DNA from 4 places in the Pseudomonas sp. S35 genome. Region 4 is predicted to be linked to each of the others. Evidence: predicted binding sites of a transcription regulator. Region 4 holds the regulator's gene; each other region holds the start of a gene.

Region 1 (5,041 bases), 1.6 Mb from region 4:
TGGAGACGATGATGACTTTCTTATTGCCGCACAGGCCTTCCGGGCCGGCTTCGGTGTAGCGGAAGGTCTGGCCGGCGACGGCGATACGGTCGATCCAGGCTTTGAGTTGGGTCGGGATGGTGAAGTTGTACATCGGCGCACCAACCACGATGGCGTCGGCAGCGAGGAATTCAGCCAGGGACGAAGCGCTTAGCTCAGCTTCGTGCTTTTGCGCGGCGTCGCGCAGTTCGGCAGCAGTGCCCAACGCACCCAGGGTGGCGCCGGAGAAGTGGTTGATGCCTTCGCTGGCCAGGTCACGGTAAGTCACTTCTACACCTGGTTCGGCAGCCTGCCAGGCCTTCACCACACCGGCACTGAGCTGACGGGAAGCCGAGTTGTCGCCGAGGATGCTGGAATCGATATGCAACAGTTTCATGATGGATCTCCGAGGTGGGATCGACTAGGGCGATCAGATGGTGGTGATGCTACGCATGAAACCAATACTCGATAAGTCGGCTGTTGTGCGATAGTTTGTCCCACTGACAGGACAATAGGCTCGCCATGCAAGACCTCAACGACCTCTACTATTTCGCCAAAGTCGTCGAAGCCGGCGGTTTCGCGGCCGCCGGTCGGCTGCTGGGCATTCCTAAATCACGGCTGTCGCGGCGCATTGCCGAGCTGGAAGAGCGCCTGGGCGCACGCCTGCTGCAACGCACCACGCGCCAGTTAACCCTCACCGCCGTCGGCGAGCGCTACCTGCGCCACTGCCAGGCGATGCTGCTGGAAGCCGAGATGGCTGATGAGGCTGTGGCGAGTATGTCCAGCGAGCCCCGTGGGCGGCTACGTGTGACCTGCCCGGTGGGCTTGGCACACAACATGATGCCGGACGTGGTCGCCGGGTTTCTGGCAGCGCACCCTCAGGTGCAGTTGGAAATGAGCCTGGTCAACCGCCGAGTCGACCTGGTGGCCGAGGGCATCGATGTGGCGTTGCGGGTGCGCGAGCATGGCGATGAAGACCCACTGCTGGTCACCAAGCGCCTGCGCCCGGCCCAGACCGCACTGGTTGCCAGCCCCAACTTCTTGCACGGCCGTCATATCAGCAGCCTTGATGACCTCAAGCAGTTGCCGATACTCGGCGCACTGGAGGCGGACCGTATGGTGCACCAACGCATCATCGACCCACAGGGCAACCCCCACGACCTGATCATGGAAGCGCGCCTGGGCGTGGATGACTTCAATGTGCGCAAGGCCAGCGCCATCATGGGCCTGGGCTTTACCGTGCTGCCAATGATGTATTGCGAGGAGGAATTGGCCAACGGCCACCTGGTGCAATTGCTGCCGCAATGGTCACTGCCGGGCGGCTGGTTGCAGGCCGTTTACCCGCACCGGCGCGGCGTGCTGCCGGCCATTCGGGCCTGGATCGATTACCTGGAAGAAGGCTTTAAAAGCTGCGGAGACCGCCTGCTATGAAGATGAGCGAAGAGCAAGTCGCTACGTTCTGCCTGAGCCTGCCCGGCGCGCGGGAAGACTACAAATGGGGCGGCGTGCGGGTGTTTTCGATTGCCGGCAACAAGATGTTCGCCCTGCAAAACCTGCGCGGCGACTCACTGGCGCTCAAGGTCGACAAGGAACTGTTCCTCGGCCACGTCGACCGCCCCGGCATCCACCCCGCGCCGTACCTGGCGCGTGCACAGTGGATCATCATGAACACGCCCTACCCGCTGGGCGCCGATGAAGTGCGTGGCTTGTTGCAGCGTTCCCACCAACTGGTGGTGAACAAACTGCCCAAGCGCACGCAGATCGGGTTGCGGCTAGAGGACTGATAGCAACGTGCCGCCGAGGAACAGCTGGTCCAGCCAGAACACCTGGTGCAGCAGCACGATGACCCAGAACAACACTTGGTAAGACACCTTGCGCGTCTTGTGGCGCAACACCTGCTGGGCGATCAACGCCCCCGGCCAACCGCCCGCCAGTTCCACGGCGTGGAGGATGTTTTCCGGGGTGCGCCAACTGTCCGTTTGCGCCTTGCGCTTGTCGCGCCAGTACAGCAAAAACGCAATCACGCTGACCACGCCATAGGCCGCCAGCGGCATCACGGTTTCGCCACGCAGCCACACCAATACCGACCCCACCAGCGGCGCCGCGCACAGCAGCATAAAAATCGCCGCCTTCAAGCGCGGGTGCTGGATGCTCATGCCTTGGCCGCCGCCCAGTCGATCCAACCGAACTGCCAGGTCGCCAGGATCAGCAGGCCAAACCCGATCCGATACCAGGCAAACGCCGCATAACTATGGCTGGCGATGAACTTGAGCAGGCCCTTGACCGCGATCATCGCGAAGATGAACGAGGTGATGAAACCCACGGCAAACACCGGCAGGTCCGCTGGCTGGAACAGGTCGCGGTACTTGTAGCCGGAGTACACCGCGGCGCCGACCATGGTCGGCATGGCCAGGAAGAACGAGAACTCGGTAGCGGTCTTGCGCGACAGGCCGAACAGCAGGCCGCCGATGATGGTCGAGCCGGAACGCGAAGTGCCCGGGATCATCGCCAGGCACTGGGCAAAGCCGACCTTGAGCGCGTCTTTCCAGGTGATGTCGTCGACGGTCTCGGCGTGCACTTCATGCTCGCGGCGCTCGGCCCACAACATGATGACGCCGCCCACCACCAGCGCCGTGGCCACGGTGATCGGGTTGAACAGGTAGTGATGAATCAGGTCGGCGAAGATCACCCCCAGCACCACGGCCGGCAGGAACGCGATCAACAGATTGATCGTGAAACGCTGCGCCGTGCGCTGGGTCGGCAAGCCGGTAACGACATCGAGAATCTTGCGCCGGAACTCCCACACCACCGCCAGGATAGCGCCGAGCTGGATGATGATATTGAAGGCCATCGCACGCTCGCCGCCGAAGTCGAGCAAGTCGGCCACGATGATCTGGTGCCCGGTGCTGGAAATCGGCAGGAACTCCGTCAGCCCCTCCACTACGCCAAGAATCAATGCCTGAATGGCGGTCCAAAAATCCATGCTTCCCCCAAAGGTCATGCGCGGCGGCATGCCTTGTTAGTCTTTTTTAATGGTTCACTGACGACGAGCGCGCTGAAGGCCTGGTGTTGATGGTGGTCAACGCCAGCCTGCAAAAATGCTGTAAAAATCAGGCAGTACTCAGGTTTTGCGATTACAGGCCGAAAGCCTATCAGACAAGGCGTAAAAGTCGATGCGACGCCCACAATTATAAAAAGCCCGGAGTGACAGGACGATGAACAGTTTGCGCAATATGTCGATCAGCCGCCGCCTTTGGCTGATCCTGATAGTCGCCGTGCTGATGCTGCTGGCCCTGGGTTTGCTGATGCTCAAGCAGATCCATGACGACCTCTACCAAGCCAAGCGCCAACAGACCCAACACGTGGTCCAGACCGCCAGCGGGATCCTGACGTTTTATCACGGCCTGGAAACCACCGGCGTGATGACCCGTGACGCCGCCCAGAAACAAGCCTTGAGCGCTGTACGCGGCTTGCGTTATGACCATGACGACTACTTCTGGATCAACGACCTCACGCCCGTGATGATCATGCACCCGGCCAACCCCAAGCTCGACGGCCAGAACCTGTCGGCCATCCGCGACCCGGACGGTTTTGCGGTGTTCAACGAATTTGTCAGCCTGGCCAAGGCCAAGGGCGCCGGCATCGTCAACTACCGCTGGCCCAAGCCGGGTGCCGAAGCGCCGGTGGCCAAGACCTCGTACATCCAACTGTTCGAGCCCTGGGGCTGGATTATCGGCTCGGGTGTGTATGTGGACGACGTGCAGGCCGAGTTCACCGGCCAGGTGTGGAAAGCCTCGTTGATCGGCCTGGGCATTGCGCTGGTGATGGGCCTGCTGGTGTCGCTGATCGCCCGCAGCATTGTGCGCCCGTTGCAGGACGCGGTGAATGCCATGGGCAATATCGCCAGCGGCGAAAGCGACCTGACCCGCAGCCTCGACACTCATGGGCGTGACGAAATCACCCAACTGTCCCAGCACTTCAACAGCTTCACCGCCAAGCTGCGCCAAGTGGTGAGCCAGTTGCAGGTGTGCGCCAACGCCTTGGGCCAGTCCTCCACCGACCTGGGCAACAACGCCAGCCAGGCCCATGACCGCAGCCAACAGCAATCGCAACAGATGGAACTGGTGGCCACCGCCATCAATGAAGTCACCTATGGCGTGCAGGACGTGGCCAAGAACGCCGAACACGCCGCCAGCGAAATGCGCGATGCCCAGGCCCAGGCGCAACAGGGCCAGGTCAATATCGACGGCAGCCTGAAGCAAATCGACCAACTCTCCAGCACCATCAGCCAGGCGGTGGAAGTGATTCGCACCCTGTCCAGCGAAAGCACCCAGATCGGCGGTGTGCTGGAAGTGATCCGCTCCATCGCCGACCAGACCAACTTGCTGGCCTTGAACGCCGCCATCGAAGCGGCACGTGCCGGCGAGCAGGGTCGCGGGTTCGCCGTGGTCGCCGACGAAGTCCGGCTGCTCGCCCAGCGCACGCAAAAATCCACCGCCGAGATCCAGGCGATGATCGAGCGCCTGCAAGGCCACTCGGAAGCGGCGGTCAAGGTAATCAGCGACAGCCACAGCGCCTCGCAACTGACCATCGAACAAGCGGGCCAGGCCGGTGCCAGCCTCACCGCCATCGGCCAGGCGCTACACAACCTCAACGGCCTGAACGCCTCGATTGCCAGTGCCACGTTGCAACAGGCGCATGTGGTGGAGGACATCAACCAGAACGTCACCCAGGCGGCTGGGCTGTCCCACAGCACGGCATTGGCAGCGGAGCAGTCCAGCGTGGCCAGCGTGCATTTACGCGGCTTGAGCGAACAACTCGACGGCCTCCTGCGCCAGTTCAAAGTCTAAACCTGTCGAGGGCAATACCGTAATCAGCAGGCCTGTTGTGGCCAGCAGGCTTGCTGTGGTGAGCGGGCTTGCCCCGCTCACCACAGCAAGCGCCGCCAACAACAGCCAACGCCTACAAGCGGCCCTCTTTGGTTACAATCACCGCCCTCTCCCACTCCCCCAAGGAACCACCA
Region 2 (5,041 bases), 2.4 Mb from region 4:
CCATCCCGAACCGGCTCCCGTGCCGCAACCAAAGCCCGAACCCGAACCAACCCCTAAACACGAGCCGACGCCCGAACCCGAGGCGCCACCGGTTCTCCAACCCACGCCGCAACCGGAAGACTTTCGTAGCGCGGAATTCAACAACGGCCGCCACTTGAGGGCAATGGGTGTTGAATACGCCTACGCACGAGGTGCCAGCGGCAAGGGTGTAATAATCTCCATTAACGACACGGGTTTAGACATTAACGATGTAGAACTGCGTAACCAAATAGCTCCCGGCGGCAATCATGTACGCGATAATGGCGAAGCAATGCGCGACACCTCCGACCATGGCACGTTAGTGGCTAAGGCTGCTGCAGCCGAGCGCAATGGCATATCCACTCATGGCGTTGCCTATGGAGCAAAATTGCTCCCCCTCATCGCGATGGGCGGCAATGGCAGTCTGATTCTCAGCGACCACGACCGTGTCAGTCGGGAAATCCAGTATGGGGCGAAGGTGTCTAATAATAGTTGGGTTGCAGATTGGAGCATCGAGCACAGAAAATACCAGGCCGGCCCCATTTATCAGCGCGGCGTCGATGCTGGCATTATTTATGTCTTCGGGACTGGCAACCAGGGCTTGGCGCAACCTAGCGCACAGGCGCTGATGCCACTGGATGTGCCTGGGCTGAAAGGCCAGTGGCTGGCGGTGGCCGGGGTCGATACTTGGACCACCACTACCGGAAATATCGCCGGTGGCTCGAACCGTTGTGGTGCAGCCAAGGAATGGTGCATTGCCGCGCCCTGGCAGATTCCTGTGTCAGAGAACGGGGGCGTCCGCGAGGTGTCCGGTACTTCCATCGCCGCGCCCCAGGTTAGTGGCGGGCTGGCGGTTCTGATGGAACTTTTTCCCACACTGTCCCCTAAGCAGATCGTGCAACGCCTGCTGACCTCGGCGAATAAACAGGGCGCGTACGCCGACCAGGATATCTACGGCCAAGGGGTGATGGATCTGCGTGCTGCCAGCGAGCCCATCGGCATGTTGATGGTCGAGACGAGCAGCGGCGAAATCATCGCCTCGAGCCGCTCGGCGATTGCCGAAAGCTCGGTCATGGGCGGCGCCGTAAGGGCATCGCTGGCCAAGGTCGATCTGGTGCTCAAGGACAGCCTCGACACGCCATTCGTGGTCAAAGGTGATCTCCTGGCGAGCAAGCAGAACGACCAATATTCACGTATTGATACCGGCGACTACCTTGGCCGCCTGGAACAGCAAGGCAACATGCAGCGCCATTCCAGCAAAGACGGTCTGACCATCGATTACAGTGCCGGTAGTGAAGGCTCCGGGCTGGATGCTGTCGGCCAGATTCATTCCTGGCAGACCGTAAGCCCTCAGGTCGCATTCAGCGCCACGGTGAATAGCGACCCGTCATGGAACCAGGGCCTGGCTCGCCTGCAACCTAACTTGGCCAACACCAGTGTCACCGGCGCGCTGAGCAATCCCTATCTGAGTCAGGGCGAACAGGCCAGCGGAGTCGGTCTGCACCAGAAAATAGGCCAGCAATGGCAGAGCAGCGTGCAAGTCCAAACGGCACGAGCCGCCGAGCGCTTTGCCGACAAGCCTGCCAGCGAAAAGCAACAGAGCATACAGACCGAACTTGCGTACATGGCTGACAACGGTGTGGTCGCCAGCTGGCAGATGGGTGTGCTCAACGAGCAACAGCGCCTGCTCGGCTCGCAGAGCGAGACCCTGCTCGGCGGTGGAAATACCCGTACCCTGTTCCACGGCCTAAACCTGAGCATGCCATTGAGCGAGCATTGGCAGGTCTATGGACGCTATAACAGCGGGCGCAGCCAGGTGCGCGGCAAAGGCTGGGCCGAGGGCAGTACCTTGATCAGTAATAGCTTCACCCTAGGCATCAACGTTCAACCAGCCAAGGGGCTACAAGTCGGGGCCCTCGCCTACCAGCCGTTGCGTCTTAAGAACAGCACGCTATCAACTCAGCTGCCCACCGGCCTCAATGCCGACAACAGCGTGGCCTGGAAAAGTGTCGACCTGAGCCTCAAGCCCGACGGGCACCACATGGAGTATGAAGCCTTTTTTCGCTACGACCTGCCTATGCTGCCGCTTTCCTTCAAAGGCAGCCTGCTGCGCGTAGAGGATTACGCCAACCAGGCCGGCAATGACGGCACTCTGTTACTGCTCAATGCCCGACTGCAATATTAGCCTGCAGCAGCGCAGGGACGGCGCTGCTGGAACATTTGCATGACACAATCCATCTCGATCATGAGCAATTCTTTAGAGTCTGCTTGCGCTTCCCGGCTCACTCGGCATCGACGAAGGTCATTTGCTTTATTGAAAAACTCGGCAATTGGTGTCCGGGGATTTTGCCAAATCAGGAAGTCTTTTTCAGGATTTTCCTATAAGACAGCATCCTATGCAGGGGTATTGGTCGTTGAAAAATTTCTTTGAGGCTAAAGTGTTTTAATAATTGGCCGAAATAATAATTATATCCTAATCTTGAGGTGCGTGCCGTGAGTTTACGAAAATTGAAATTAGCTGCTCGTTCTGCGCTCTGTTTTGGTTTTTTTTGCATTCTAATCGTCTTGCTAGGAATTTTTGCAATACAGCAGGCTTCGATTTTGAATAGTGCTGAAAAAAAGATAGAGACGAATATTATTCCTAGCTTCAAAGTCTTAGGTGTACTTGATCGCGAATTTGTAAGTGTGCGTAATAGCAACAGTAAATTACGTAATGCAGGCGAGGATGATTCCGTAAGAGCGGGCGACAAGAAAGATCTAATTAGATCTCAATTGTTGATCCAGCAAAGCATGGATAGCTTATCTCATCTTATCGTCACGCCCGAAGGCCTGGCCGCAATTAATAGTCTCGCGGAATCATTCGAGAAATTCAATAATATTCAAGTGAAGTATATGGCTTTGATAGATGCCAAGAATTTCAGCGAGGCGATTAACTTTACGAATAGCGAAGTAAGAAATGTCTCTCGTATTGTTGCAGGGAATATTGAGGCGTTGAAAAAAGTTAATGACATGAAGGCGGAAGCGGCTGGCGACGAAGCCGAAGAAGCTTATAATCGAATGATAGTTTTGGCCAGCTCATTCATTATTGTTTCTTTAATCGCTACTATCACTCTAGCCTGGTTCTATACCAAAAGCATAACGACTCCATTGCTCAAGTCCCTAATGATTGCTGAACGTATTGCGACTAACGATTTTAGTCATGATATATACCCTGATGGTACTGATGAAATGGGGCGACTCCTTGACGCGTTATCAAAAATGCAGGGTAATCTGCGTAGTGCCATTATTCAGATAGGTGATTCTTCAACCCAATTAGCAGCAACTGCAGAGGAAATGCATGCCGTCACGGAAGACGCCTCTCAGGGATTAATTCGTCAGAATAATGAGATAGAGATGGCGGCGACCGCAGTGAACGAGATGAGTTCGGCCGTGGACGAAGTTGCGAGTAATGCAGCGGAGGCCTCCAGTGCAGCCTCGAGCACTGCAGAGACGGCAATCGCCGGTAGAGGTAAGGTAAATGAGACGGTGGTTGCGATTAATATCATGGTAGATAACGTTGAGTCGACCTCGGTTAACGTGCGCGGTCTAGCAGAGATGGCAACGGATATTAGTGGAGTGCTTGATGTCATCCGCTCAGTCGCCCAGCAAACTAATCTGCTAGCGCTTAATGCCGCGATTGAGGCTGCGCGTGCCGGGGAGGCTGGCCGAGGGTTTGCCGTGGTGGCAGATGAAGTTAGGGCGCTTGCTCATCGCACCCAGTTGTCGACAAGCGAAATTGAAAAAATGATTCTCACCATTCAGACGAGTTCTACTGACGCAGTAACGTCCATGAACCAGACTAGCCATCAAGCAGGCAAAACGTTAGCGCTGGCTCAGTCGGCGGGATTAGCACTCGCGGAAATAACTGAGTCGATTGAGCATATCAACGACCGTAATGTACAGATAGCAACAGCCTCTGAAGAACAGTCGCAGGTCGCAAGGCAAGTTGACGCAAATTTGGTCAGCATACGCGATCTTTCTATCCAGTCGGCGGCAGGTTCACGACAGACGTCTGTGGCCAGTGCTGAACTTTCTAGCTTAGCCGTTGAGCTAAGTCGACTGGTTGCAAAATTCAAGGTTTGAACGTCCAGAACGTTGCTTTCGCAATAGTAATTTAAAAGGTTTCTTCTGCTTATATTAAAATAAGTAATTCTTAGCCACGCTGATACCTCTATGGATTACGGGTTGCCGATGTGGTTTGTTGATAATTCGAAAGTGAACGGGTGATAATGATGTCCAGCCTTTGCAATTACTGTTAATTTCGCTGGAATAAATAGAGTCGGTAAAAAATTAACCAATCAGATTAGAGCTTTGCATTTTTAAATGCGGATGATCACTAAGCTGGTGTCTGTCCGAGATGATTCTCCCCCGTGTGAGAGGCCGGTGATGGTTTGGGATTGGTTATATATCAAATAATGCTCAGGATGGACATTCTCTCAATGCTGATTTGCAAGCATCCTTAGATAAGGCAGGGTTCCTGATAAAAGTTTTTGTTGTTGTTCCTTCGATACTCGTTACGTTACGTCGAATTATATGTATTCCCTGTACCGCCACAAAGAGATTTAAAGTAAGTCATTGATGTGTGCTTTGCTATGAACGACTGAGTTTGTGTGCTTGAAGGCTGGCAAAACAATCGGAGCAAACGATGATTTTTTATGGTGGCATTTTTTTAGGGATGGTAGCTCTGGGGCTATAGTTACAATAAAAACGAGAGGGAATTGTTGAGATGCAATATAGATTAATTGAGTCAATTCAAGTGCTTAAGGAGAGTCAAGAGGTGATTCTTAAGTCCGTTGCCGGGCTTATCCAGACGATACGGCTCACTGAACAGAAAATGTCTGTTCTGGCCCGTGATGTCCGTAATTTTGATAAATCAGGCCTAGAAAGCTTAGAGGGTCAGCTTTACATTTTGGCTGTAGAAATTGATAGTATGAGAGATTTAGCTTTTAAGGAGTTGAGTCTTCTTTCGAATAAAATCGATACC
Region 3 (5,041 bases), 2.6 Mb from region 4:
GCCGGCATTCGCCCGTTGCTGCTGCTGAACAAATTCGACCTGATCGACGAACAGAACGCCCCGGCGCTCAATGCGCTGCTGGCGGTCTACCGCACCCTGGGTTATCCGGTGCTGGAAGTTTCGGCGCACCACGGCAATGGCATGGAACAGCTGCAACAGCAACTGGACGGGCGTATCAGTGTGTTTGTCGGCCAGTCCGGCGTGGGCAAGTCATCGTTGGTGAACAGCTTGCTACCGGAAGTCGACACCCGTGTAGGCCCGCTGTCGGAATTGTCCGGCCAGGGCACCCACACCACCACCACCGCGCGGTTATTCCACTTCCCCGGCGGCGGCGAGTTGATCGACTCCCCCGGCATTCGTGAATTCGGCTTGGGCCACGTCAGCCGCAGCGATGTGGAAGCGGGCTTCATCGAATTCAACGACCTGATCGGTACGTGCCGCTTCCGCGATTGCAAGCATGATCGCGAGCCAGGCTGTGCACTGCTCAAGGCGCTGGAAGACGGTCGCGTGCAGCAGCAGCGGATGAACAGCTATCGTTCGATTATTGCGAGTCTCCCGGAGAGCAGTTACTGACCCTTGTGGCGAGCAAGCTCCCTCGCCACAGAAAGCTCACCCATAGGGCAGAAACAAAAAGGCCGCGATCATCGCGGCCTTTTTGCATGTGCTGCTTAGGAACCTGCCTTAGGCACCGTAGGGTCCTTCACCCCACCATCATCAAACAGGTTCAGCTTCTGCCGCAGCTCGTGGGCCGGCAACGGCTCCTGCCCTGGCGGGATGGCGTTCGGGTCGCCCGGTACTTCGCCGGGTGCGCCAGCGCCTGGGGTTGGCGCAGCGGGCGGCTGATCACCTTCAATCGCGCGCTGGGCCTTTTTGGTCAGCACCACGATGTCGATCCGCCGGTTGATTGGGTTGAACGGATCCTTGGGCTCAAATAACTGCGAGGAAGCAAACCCCACCACGCGCGCCACTTGCGGGTCCGGGTAGCTGCCTGCCACCAACGCACGACGGGCGGCGTTGGCGCGGTTGGCCGAGAGTTCCCAGTTACCGAAATCACCCTGGCCAGCATACGGCTTGGCGTCGGTGTGGCCGCTGATGCTGATCTTGTTCGGCACCGCCTTGATGGTGTCAGCCATGGCCAGCAGGATGTCTTCGAAGTACGGCTTCAAGCGTGCACTGCCGGAATCGAACATCGGCCGGTTGGCGGCATCGGTGATCTGGATACGCAAGCCTTCCGGCGTGATCTCGAACGAGATCTGATCCTTGAATTTCAGCAACTGCGGATTTTCATCCACCTTGGTCTGCAACTCTTGCAGCAACAGCTCCAGGCGTTCCTGCTCGACCTGCTCGGCCATGCTTTCGACAGTGTCGCGCTCGATCGGGATGTTTTCCTGAGGCGCTTCGGTCTTGACCTCTGGGTTGATGGTGCGCTCAGGCGCCAACTGCGGCGAACCGCCCAGGTCGATCACGAACGGCGTACCGCTTTCCGAGAAGCCAATCGGGTCTTTGAAGTAGCCGGCGATGGCGATCTTCTGTTCGGGCGTGGCGGTGGACATCAGCCACAGCACCAGGAAGAACGCCATCATCGCCGTCGCAAAGTCGGCGAAGGCGATTTTCCAGGCACCACCATGGTGCCCCGCAGCGAAGCGCTTGACGCGCTTGATGATTATCGGCTGGTTGTTTTCCATGGCTTAGCGACCGCGAACCGCTTGTTCCAGCTCGGCGAAGCTTGGCCGATGTTTCGGGTACAACACCTTGCGACCGAACTCCACCGCCAGCGATGGCGGCATGCCGGAGGCGGACGCTACCAGGCTGGCCTTGATCGATTCGTACAGGTTGATTTCTTCCTTGGCATCGTGAGCCAGGGAGGTCGCCAGCGGGCCGAAGAAGCCGTAGGCCGCGAGAATACCGAAGAAGGTACCCACCAGCGCCGCACCAACGTGCATGCCGATGGCCGCTTGGTCGCCTTCGCCCAGGGACGCCATGGTCACCACGATACCGAGTACCGCCGCAACGATACCGAAGCCGGGCATGCCGTCAGCGATGCCGGTCACGGCGTGGGACGGGTGCTCCAGCTCTTCTTTAAGGCTGAACAATTCCATGTCGAACAGGCCTTCGAGCTCATGGGGGGCCATGTTGCCGGAGGACATGATGCGCAGGTAATCGCAGATGTAGGCGGTCATGCGCTCGTCTTTGAGCACGGCCGGGTACTTGGCGAAAATCGGGCTGGCGGCGGCGTCCTCGATGTCAGCCTCGATGGCCATCATGCCTTCGCGACGACTCTTGTTGAGGATCTCGTAAACCAGGCCCAGCACTTCCAGGTAGAAGGTGTGGGTAAAACGCGAACCGAACATGGCCAGCGACTTCTTGACCACGTGCATGGTCATGTAGCCGGGGTTGGCCTGCAGGAAAGCGCCCAGTGCCGCACCACCAATGATCAACACCTCGAAAGGCTGGATCAGTGCCGCAATTTTACCGTGGGACAAGACGTACCCGCCGAGCACGCTCGCGAAGACGACGATAATGCCGATAATTTTAGCCATAGGAGATGAGTACTTGCGCCGTCGGGTTCATGGACATATTTGGGGGAACTGGAAAACTCTTGTTCCTCTTATCGGCAAAACTGCGCCAGACTATAGCCCGTTAAGGCGAAAAGCCAGTTCGGCCCGCTCCGGGCGTGTTGACCGCAAGTGATGATCGCGCCCCAATCATGGCTAATGAAACGACAGTCCCATCTGTAAGACCCCTCTCTCTCGCCGCTTGGATCAAGCGCCTGGACGACGTGCTGCTGCCTGTTCCACAGGCCAGCCATGACCGGGTGTGCAAAGCCATCCGCGACAGCCGCAGTTCGTTGCGAGATATTGCCGAACTGATGCAAAACAGCCCGGCCCTGGTGCTCAGCGTGATGCGCGAGGCCAACAGCCATACCCACGGCAGCCTGGCGGAACCGGCAGAAAACCTCGAAGTGGCGCTCAACCGCCTGGGCCTCAAGCGCGCCGAAGAACTGCTGGCGCGCCTGCCTTCTGTGCCGGCCCACGAGATTCCAGTGGCGCTGCGCCAGCTGTTGCTGGTGAGCCAGCATGCGTCGCAACAAGCCAACGGCCTGTTTGGCAGCCGCCTGGCGCGACTGTGGCAAGACATTCACTGGGGCAGCCTGCTGTTTCTGTCACCCCTGTGGCCGATGGCCGTTGCCTACCCCAAGCTCCTTGAAGAATGGGAACTGCGCGTCATCCACAAGGGCGAGTCGGCACGCAAGGTCGAGCAGGAACTGTTCGGCGTGCGCCTGCTGGACCTGTGCCTGGGCCTGACCGAAGCGTGGCACCTGCCAATCTGGGTATCCCAGGGCTATAACCTGCTGCTGCGCGAGCAACGACTGCTGGTAAAGGCGCTGCATATCGCCCGCGAGGACGACCCGTTGCGTCACCAGCAATTGCTCGACGCCGAACCCAACCTGCGCCGCTGGCTGAACCAGCCGGCCAATACCGTGCTGCTGGCCAACGGCCTGGCGATGTCGGCCCAGGAGTCCTGGACCTGCCCGCACACCCAACGCTGGCAATACCTCACCGCCCTGTACCTGCAACAGCCCTTGAGCGAGGTACAGCAACAGGCTCACCAGCAAGCCGTCACCAGCGCCCGCACCACCCTGATGCCCGACCTCTGGCACCCGGCGCTGTCGCTGATCTGGCCGTGGCATGTGCAAAAGATTCATCGCGGCCTGCTGCCTGCGCCGCCACCGACTGCCGAAGCCTTGGCGGTCTGGCGCAACCGCTGCACCGAACTGCTGGTGGAGCCGAGCCGCTTTGCCAACGCCATGCATTTGACCACCTGCGCCAAAGAAGCCTTGGTGGCCAGCGGCATGCAGCGGGTCCTGTTGTTCATGGCCGACCGCGCGTTGAGCACCTTGCGCGTACACCAGGCAGATGGCCTGCCTAAAGACGCCGCCAACCTGAGCCTGGACGTGGTCAACAGCACGCTGTTGCAGCGCCTGCTGGAGAAATCCGCCCAGGTTCGCCTGACGCCGGACAACCACGCGCAGTTCTCAGCCTTGCTGCCGCCGATCCTGCGCCGCCTGTTCACCGGCGAACACCTGCTGCTGCGCTCGATGAGCTGCAATGGCCGCGTGGTGATGGTGATGGTTGCCGACCAGGGCGGCGGGCCGTTCTCGGAAACCACCGTACAGGCGTTCGGCAAAACCGCCCAATGCATCGAGAAAGCCCTGCACAGCTTTACCAACCGCAGCGCCTGATGCTTGCGTTACAATCGTCGTCCTTTATCGCCAACATTTGTGCCCAGGAGACCTCACATGCCTGACTTCTCTGGCTTGCCGCTGGTGATCGAATCTGCCGACTTGCTGAGTCGCCTGGATGCCGAACACCTGATTCTGGTGGACCTCACCAGCGCCGCCCGCTACGCCGAAGGGCATATCCCCGGCGCGCATTTCGTTGATCCCAAGCGCACCCAACTGGGCCAGCCACCGGCACCCGGCCTGCTGCCCAACAAGGCCGACCTGGAAAAGCTGTTCGGCGAACTGGGCCACACGCCCGACGCCACCTACGTGGTGTACGACGACGAAGGCGGCGGCTGGGCCGGGCGTTTTATCTGGCTGCTCGACGTGATCGGCCACCAGAAATACCACTACCTCGACGGCGGCCTGCTGGCGTGGCTCGAAGACAAACACCCGGTTTCCACTGAAGTGCCCGCCCCTGTCGGCGGCCCGGTCAGCCTCACGCTGCACGACGGCCCCACCGCCACTCGCGAGTACCTGCAAAGCCGCCTCGGCGCAGCCGACCTGGGTATCTGGGACGCACGCGGCCCGTTGGAATATTGCGGCGAGAAGGTGCTTGCAGCCAAAGGCGGGCACATCCCAGGTGCCGTGAACTTCGAATGGACCGCTGGCATGGACAAGGCCCGCAACCTGCGTATCCGCCGCGACATGCCGCAGATCCTCGAAGGCCTCGGGCTGACCAAAGACAAAGAAATCATCACCCACTGCCAGACTCACCACCGCTCTGGCTTCACCTACCTGGTGGCCAAGGCGCTCGGT
Region 4 (5,041 bases):
CTTCGGTGAACTTGCCCTTGCCGTGCAAATCGTCCAGCAGCGCTTCGAATTCGTGATCGGAGATCAACCCATCGTCCGCAGGCTTGGCACTGGCAGGTGCAGCAGCAGGCGCTGGCGCCACGTCTGGCAGGGCGTCGACGGCGAACGTGCCTTTGCCATGCAACTGGTCAAGCAAGGCTTCGAATTCGTCATCGGTAATGTCGGTACTGGCCGGGGCCGCAGGCGCTTGGGCAGCGGCAACCGGCGCCACCGCATCGGCGGCGAACTGGCCCTTGCCGTGCAACTGGTCGAGCAGCGATTCGAACTCGGCGTCGGTGATGTCTTCGCTGGTCGGCGCCGCTGCCGGGGCAGGCGCCGCCGGTGCTTCAGCCTCGGCCTTGACGGCACTGAGGGAGTTGAGCAACTGCTCGAACTCGCTGTCCGTTACATCGGCTTCTGGCTGCGCCACCGGCTCAGGCGCGGCTTCAACCACCGGCGCTGCCGTGGTGTCGGCCGGCTCTGCATAGCGCGCCAGGGCGGCCAACAGTTCCGGCGTGGCCGCGGTGATCGGGGCACGTTCACGCACTTGGCTGAACATGCCGTTGACCGCATCCAGTGCTTCGAGAATCACGTCCATCAATTCCGAATCAACGTGACGCTCACCCTTGCGCAGGATGTCGAACACGTTCTCGGCGATGTGGCAGCACTCCACCAGCTCATGGAGCTGGAGGAAGCCGGCGCCCCCTTTTACAGTATGAAAACCGCGAAAAATTGCATTGAGCAGGTTCGCATCATCCGGTCGGCTTTCCAGCTCGACCAGTTGTTCGGACAGTTGCTCTAAAATTTCGCCGGCCTCTACAAGGAAATCCTGAAGGATCTCTTCATCGGCGCCGAAGCTCATGTGGGTGCTCCTTAGAAGCCTAAACTGGATAACAGGTCATCTACGTCATCCTGACCTGACACAACGTCTTCACGTTTATCGGCATGAATCTGCGGACCTTCACCCTTGGCGAGATGTTTTTGTGGATCTTTTTCAGAGAGGATCGCTTCGCGGTCATGTTCGATGCCGGCAAAACGGTCGACCTGGCCAGCCATGAGTACCAATTTGAGCAGGTTGCTTTCCACTTCGGTGACCAACTGGGTCACACGCTTGATCACCTGACCGGTAAGGTCCTGGTAGTCCTGGGCCAGCAGAATGTCATTGAGGTTGCTGGCAACCGTGCGGTTTTCCTGCTCGCTGCGTGACAAGAACCCTTCGACCCGACGGGCCAGCTCACGGAACTCTTCAGCCCCCACTTCCCGGCGCATGAAGCGGCCCCAGTCGTTGCTCAGGGCTTGGGCTTCAGTGGCCATGCCATTGACCAGGGGCGTGGCGTTTTCCACCAGGTCCATCGTGCGGTTGGCCGCCGCCTCAGTCAGCCTGACCACGTAGGACAGGCGTTCGGTGGCGTCAGTGATTTGTGAGATTTCTTCGGCCTGGGGCATATGCGGGTCAATCTGGAAATTGACGATCGCACTGTGCAGCTCGCGTGTGAGCTTGCCCACTTCCTGATACAGGCCGCGGTCACGGGTCTGGTTGAGCTCATGGATCAACTGCACCGCGTCGCCGAACTGGCCTCTTTCAAGGCTGTCGACCAACTGGTGAGCATGTTTTTTCAGGGTCGACTCGAAGTCTCCCTGTGACGTTTCTTTATGCTCCATAGCTCCCCCGCGATGGCATTAGCCGTGGATGCGTTCGAAGATCTTTTCGATCTTCTCTTTCAAGGCCTGTGCAGTGAATGGCTTGACCACATAACCGTTGACCCCGGCCTGGGCGGCTTCGATGATCTGCTCACGCTTGGCTTCGGCGGTCACCATCAACACGGGAAGGCTGCGCAGCTTTTCGTCGGCGCGCACGTGGCGCAACAGGTCGATACCGGTCATTCCCGGCATGTTCCAGTCCGTTACCAGAAAGTCGATGCTCCCGCTGTTGAGGATCGGAATTGCCGTCAGGCCGTCATCCGCCTCGACCGTGTTTGTGAACCCAAGGTCACGCAACAGGTTTTTTATGATCCGCCGCATCGTTGAGAAGTCATCAACGATGAGGATTTTCATGTTCTTGTCCAATTCGACCTCCAAGCAGTCTTAAACGCGCCCAGCACCTGGACGCGCCATTTCAATCAACAGGCATTACACAAAAAGGACTGCTGGGAACACCACGGGTCGAACCCGCGAAGGCCAATCACCTTCGCGGTATCGCTTCGCAGTGCCCCCACACCGCCTGTCAGCGCGCTCGCCACTCTCCCAATCGCCCGCGCAAGCGGGCTGCGCATTGGCTGTGCAACTGGCTGACACGCGATTCACTGACCCCCAGGACCTCACCGATTTCCTTGAGGTTCAGCTCTTCGTCGTAGTACAGCGCCAACACCAACCGCTCGCGCTCGGGCAAGTTGGCAATGGCGTCCGCCAATGCGCCCTGGAAGCGTTCATCTTCCAGGTCGCGCGACGGCTCCATGTGTGCGCTCGCGCCGTCCTCGTGCAGCCCTTCGTGTTCGCCGTCCTGCAACAGGTCGTCGAAACTGAACAGGCGGCTGCCCAAGGTATCGTTCAAAATCCCGTAGTAATCGTCGAGACTCAATTGGAGTTCGGCCGCAACTTCGTGATCTTTAGCGTCGCGACCGGTTTTTGCTTCAATTGCACGAATTGCGTCACTGACCATGCGCGTATTGCGGTGCACCGAACGCGGCGCCCAATCGCCTTTACGCACCTCATCGAGCATCGCGCCACGGATACGGATACCCGCATACGTCTCGAAACTCGCGCCTTTGCTGGCGTCGTATTTGGTCGACACTTCGAGCAGGCCGATCATGCCGGCCTGGATCAGGTCCTCGACCTGCACGCTGGCGGGCAGGCGAGCCAACAAGTGATAGGCGATACGCTTGACCAGCGGCGCATAGCGCTCAATCAACTCACCCTGGCTGTCACGGGCAGATTTCTTGTAGGCGTTGTAGCCGTTCGCTGTCATAGCACCGGTCCTGCGCTCGTCTGATGTACCAATCGCTCGACGAAAAACTCCAGATGCCCCCGAGGGTTGGCGGGCAACGGCCAAGTATCGACCTTCTGGGCAATAGCCTTGAACGCCAGTGCGCATTTGGAACGAGGGAACGCTTCGTAGACTGCACGCTGCTTTTGCACAGCCTTGCGCACACACTCGTCGTAGGGAACTGCGCCGACGTATTGTAAGGCGACATCGAGGAAGCGATCCGTGACCTTGGTCAACTTGGCGAACAGGTTGCGCCCTTCCTGCGGGCTCTGGGCCATGTTGGCCAGCACGCGGAAGCGGTTCATGCCGTAGTCACGGTTAAGCAGTTTGATCAGGGCGTAGGCGTCGGTGATCGAGGTGGGTTCATCGCAGACCACCAGCAACACTTCCTGCGCGGCGCGCACGAAGCTGACCACGGACTCGCCGATCCCGGCGGCGGTGTCGATCACCAGCACGTCGAGGTTGTCGCCGATATCACTGAAGGCCTGGATCAGGCCGGCATGTTGCGCCGGGCTCAGGTGCACCATGCTCTGGGTACCGGAGGCGGCCGGCACGATGCGGATCCCGCCAGGGCCCTGGAGCAGCACATCGCGCAGCTCACAGCGCCCCTCGATCACATCGGCAAGGGTATGTTTGGGCGTCAGTCCCAGCAGAACGTCGACGTTCGCCAGCCCCAGGTCAGCATCCAGCAGCATGACGCGACGGCCAAGCTCTGCCAGGGCCAGGGACAAATTCACTGACACGTTAGTTTTCCCGACGCCACCTTTGCCGCCGGTCACCGCGATCACCTGTACGGGATGCATGCTGCCCATTTTATTTCTTTACCTTGTCTTGCTTAGACGCAGGCTACATGGCTTGGCCGCGTGAATCGCTTGCAGACCATCGATGTAGGTACATTTCACGGTGTTCATCCTGACTTCAACCGACCCGTTTTGCCGGGTGGTGGTAGAGGTCGGCGAACATATCGGCCATCGCTTCCTCGCTAGGCTCTTCTTGCATTTGCACGCTGACGGCGCGGCTGACCAACTGATGACGGCGCGGCAGATGCAGATCATCCGGGATCCGCGGCCCGTCGGTCAGGTAGGCAACCGGTAGTTCATGGCTGATAGCCAGGCTCAACACTTCGCCCAGGCTGGCGGTTTCATCCAGTTTGGTCAGGATGCAACCGGCCAGGCCGCAGCGCTTGTAGCTATGGTACGCAGCGGTAAGAACCTGTTTTTGGCTGGTGGTTGCAAGCACCAGGTAATTTTTCGACTTGATGCCACGCCCAGCCAGGCTTTCCAGTTGCATGCGCAACGCCGGGTCGCTGGCTTGCAGGCCGGCGGTGTCGATCAACACCACGCGCTTGCGCAGCAGCGGGTCGAGCGCGTTGGCCAGGGACTGGCCCGGATCGACGTGGGTCACCGGCACATTGAGGATACGACCCAAGGTCTTGAGCTGTTCCTGGGCACCGATGCGGTAGCTGTCCATGCTCACCAGCGCGATGTTATTGGCGCCGTACTTGAGCACGTAACGCGCGGCCAGCTTGGCCAGGGTGGTGGTCTTGCCCATGCCGGCAGGGCCGACCATGGCGATCACGCCACCCTCTTCCAAGGGTTCAATTTCCGGGGTGACGATCATCCGCGCCAGGTGCGCCAGCAACATGCGCCAGGCTTGGCGAGGTTCGTCGATTTCGGTGGTCAGGGCCAGCAGGTCGCGAGACAGCGGACCGGACAGGCCGATGCGTTGCAGGCGGCGCCACAGGTTGGCCTGTTGCGGCTTGCTGCCTTGCAGTTGTGTCCAGGCCAGCGAGCCGAGCTGCACTTCCAGCAGTTCGCGCAGGCCATTGAGCTCAAAGCGCATCGAATCAAACACACGCTGGTCGACGGCGGCGGCCGGGGCTGGCGCGGCAGGACGCGGCGGTTCGATGAAGGTCGGCTCAACCAGGGGCTCGGCAGCCGTCAGCGGCAGGCCGGCAAACAACTGGCGATTGGTGGTGGCATCGCTGTCGCCACGCATGCTCAGTTCGGCCTGGGCCGAGACGATACGCGAGGCGGTCTT

The links. The regulator FliA, encoded in region 4, starts transcription of late flagellar genes. The targets are predictions, from matches to a motif close to CTAAAGTTTNNNNNNNNNNNGCCGNTAA.
Region 1: a site for FliA is predicted at 3,139-3,166, ahead of PspS35_RS13505 (methyl-accepting chemotaxis protein). Genes of this name have one in related genera too.
Region 2: a site for FliA is predicted at 2,452-2,479, ahead of PspS35_RS09970 (methyl-accepting chemotaxis protein). Genes of this name have one in related genera too.
Region 3: a site for FliA is predicted at 2,609-2,636, ahead of motA (flagellar motor stator protein MotA). Genes of this name have one in related genera too.

The regions. Positions count from the first base shown of each region.
Region 1 covers NZ_CP019431.1:3,059,976-3,065,016, reverse strand. The annotation lists gene PspS35_RS13530 (FMN-dependent NADH-azoreductase) at 1-415, opposite strand, end outside; gene PspS35_RS13525 (LysR substrate-binding domain-containing protein) at 541-1,449, shown strand; gene PspS35_RS13520 (MmcQ/YjbR family DNA-binding protein) at 1,446-1,802, shown strand; gene PspS35_RS13515 (DUF1294 domain-containing protein) at 1,791-2,174, opposite strand; gene PspS35_RS13510 (undecaprenyl-diphosphate phosphatase) at 2,171-3,001, opposite strand; gene PspS35_RS13505 (methyl-accepting chemotaxis protein) at 3,234-4,868, shown strand; gene pnuC (nicotinamide riboside transporter PnuC) at 5,041-5,041, shown strand, end outside.
Region 2 covers NZ_CP019431.1:2,182,076-2,187,116, forward strand. The annotation lists gene PspS35_RS09965 (S8 family peptidase) at 1-2,203, shown strand, start outside; gene PspS35_RS09970 (methyl-accepting chemotaxis protein) at 2,512-4,140, shown strand; gene PspS35_RS09975 (hypothetical protein) at 4,784-5,041, shown strand, end outside.
Region 3 covers NZ_CP019431.1:603,333-608,373, reverse strand. The annotation lists gene rsgA (small ribosomal subunit biogenesis GTPase RsgA) at 1-573, shown strand, start outside; gene motB (flagellar motor protein MotB) at 669-1,685, opposite strand; gene motA (flagellar motor stator protein MotA) at 1,689-2,540, opposite strand; gene PspS35_RS02555 (HDOD domain-containing protein) at 2,708-4,243, shown strand; gene rhdA (thiosulfate sulfurtransferase) at 4,301-5,041, shown strand, end outside.
Region 4 covers NZ_CP019431.1:4,628,820-4,633,860, forward strand. The annotation lists gene PspS35_RS20625 (chemotaxis protein CheA) at 1-880, opposite strand, end outside; gene PspS35_RS20630 (protein phosphatase CheZ) at 892-1,680, opposite strand; gene PspS35_RS20635 (chemotaxis response regulator CheY) at 1,699-2,073, opposite strand; gene fliA (RNA polymerase sigma factor FliA) at 2,243-2,983, opposite strand; gene fleN (flagellar synthesis regulator FleN) at 2,980-3,813, opposite strand; gene flhF (flagellar biosynthesis protein FlhF) at 3,920-5,041, opposite strand, start outside.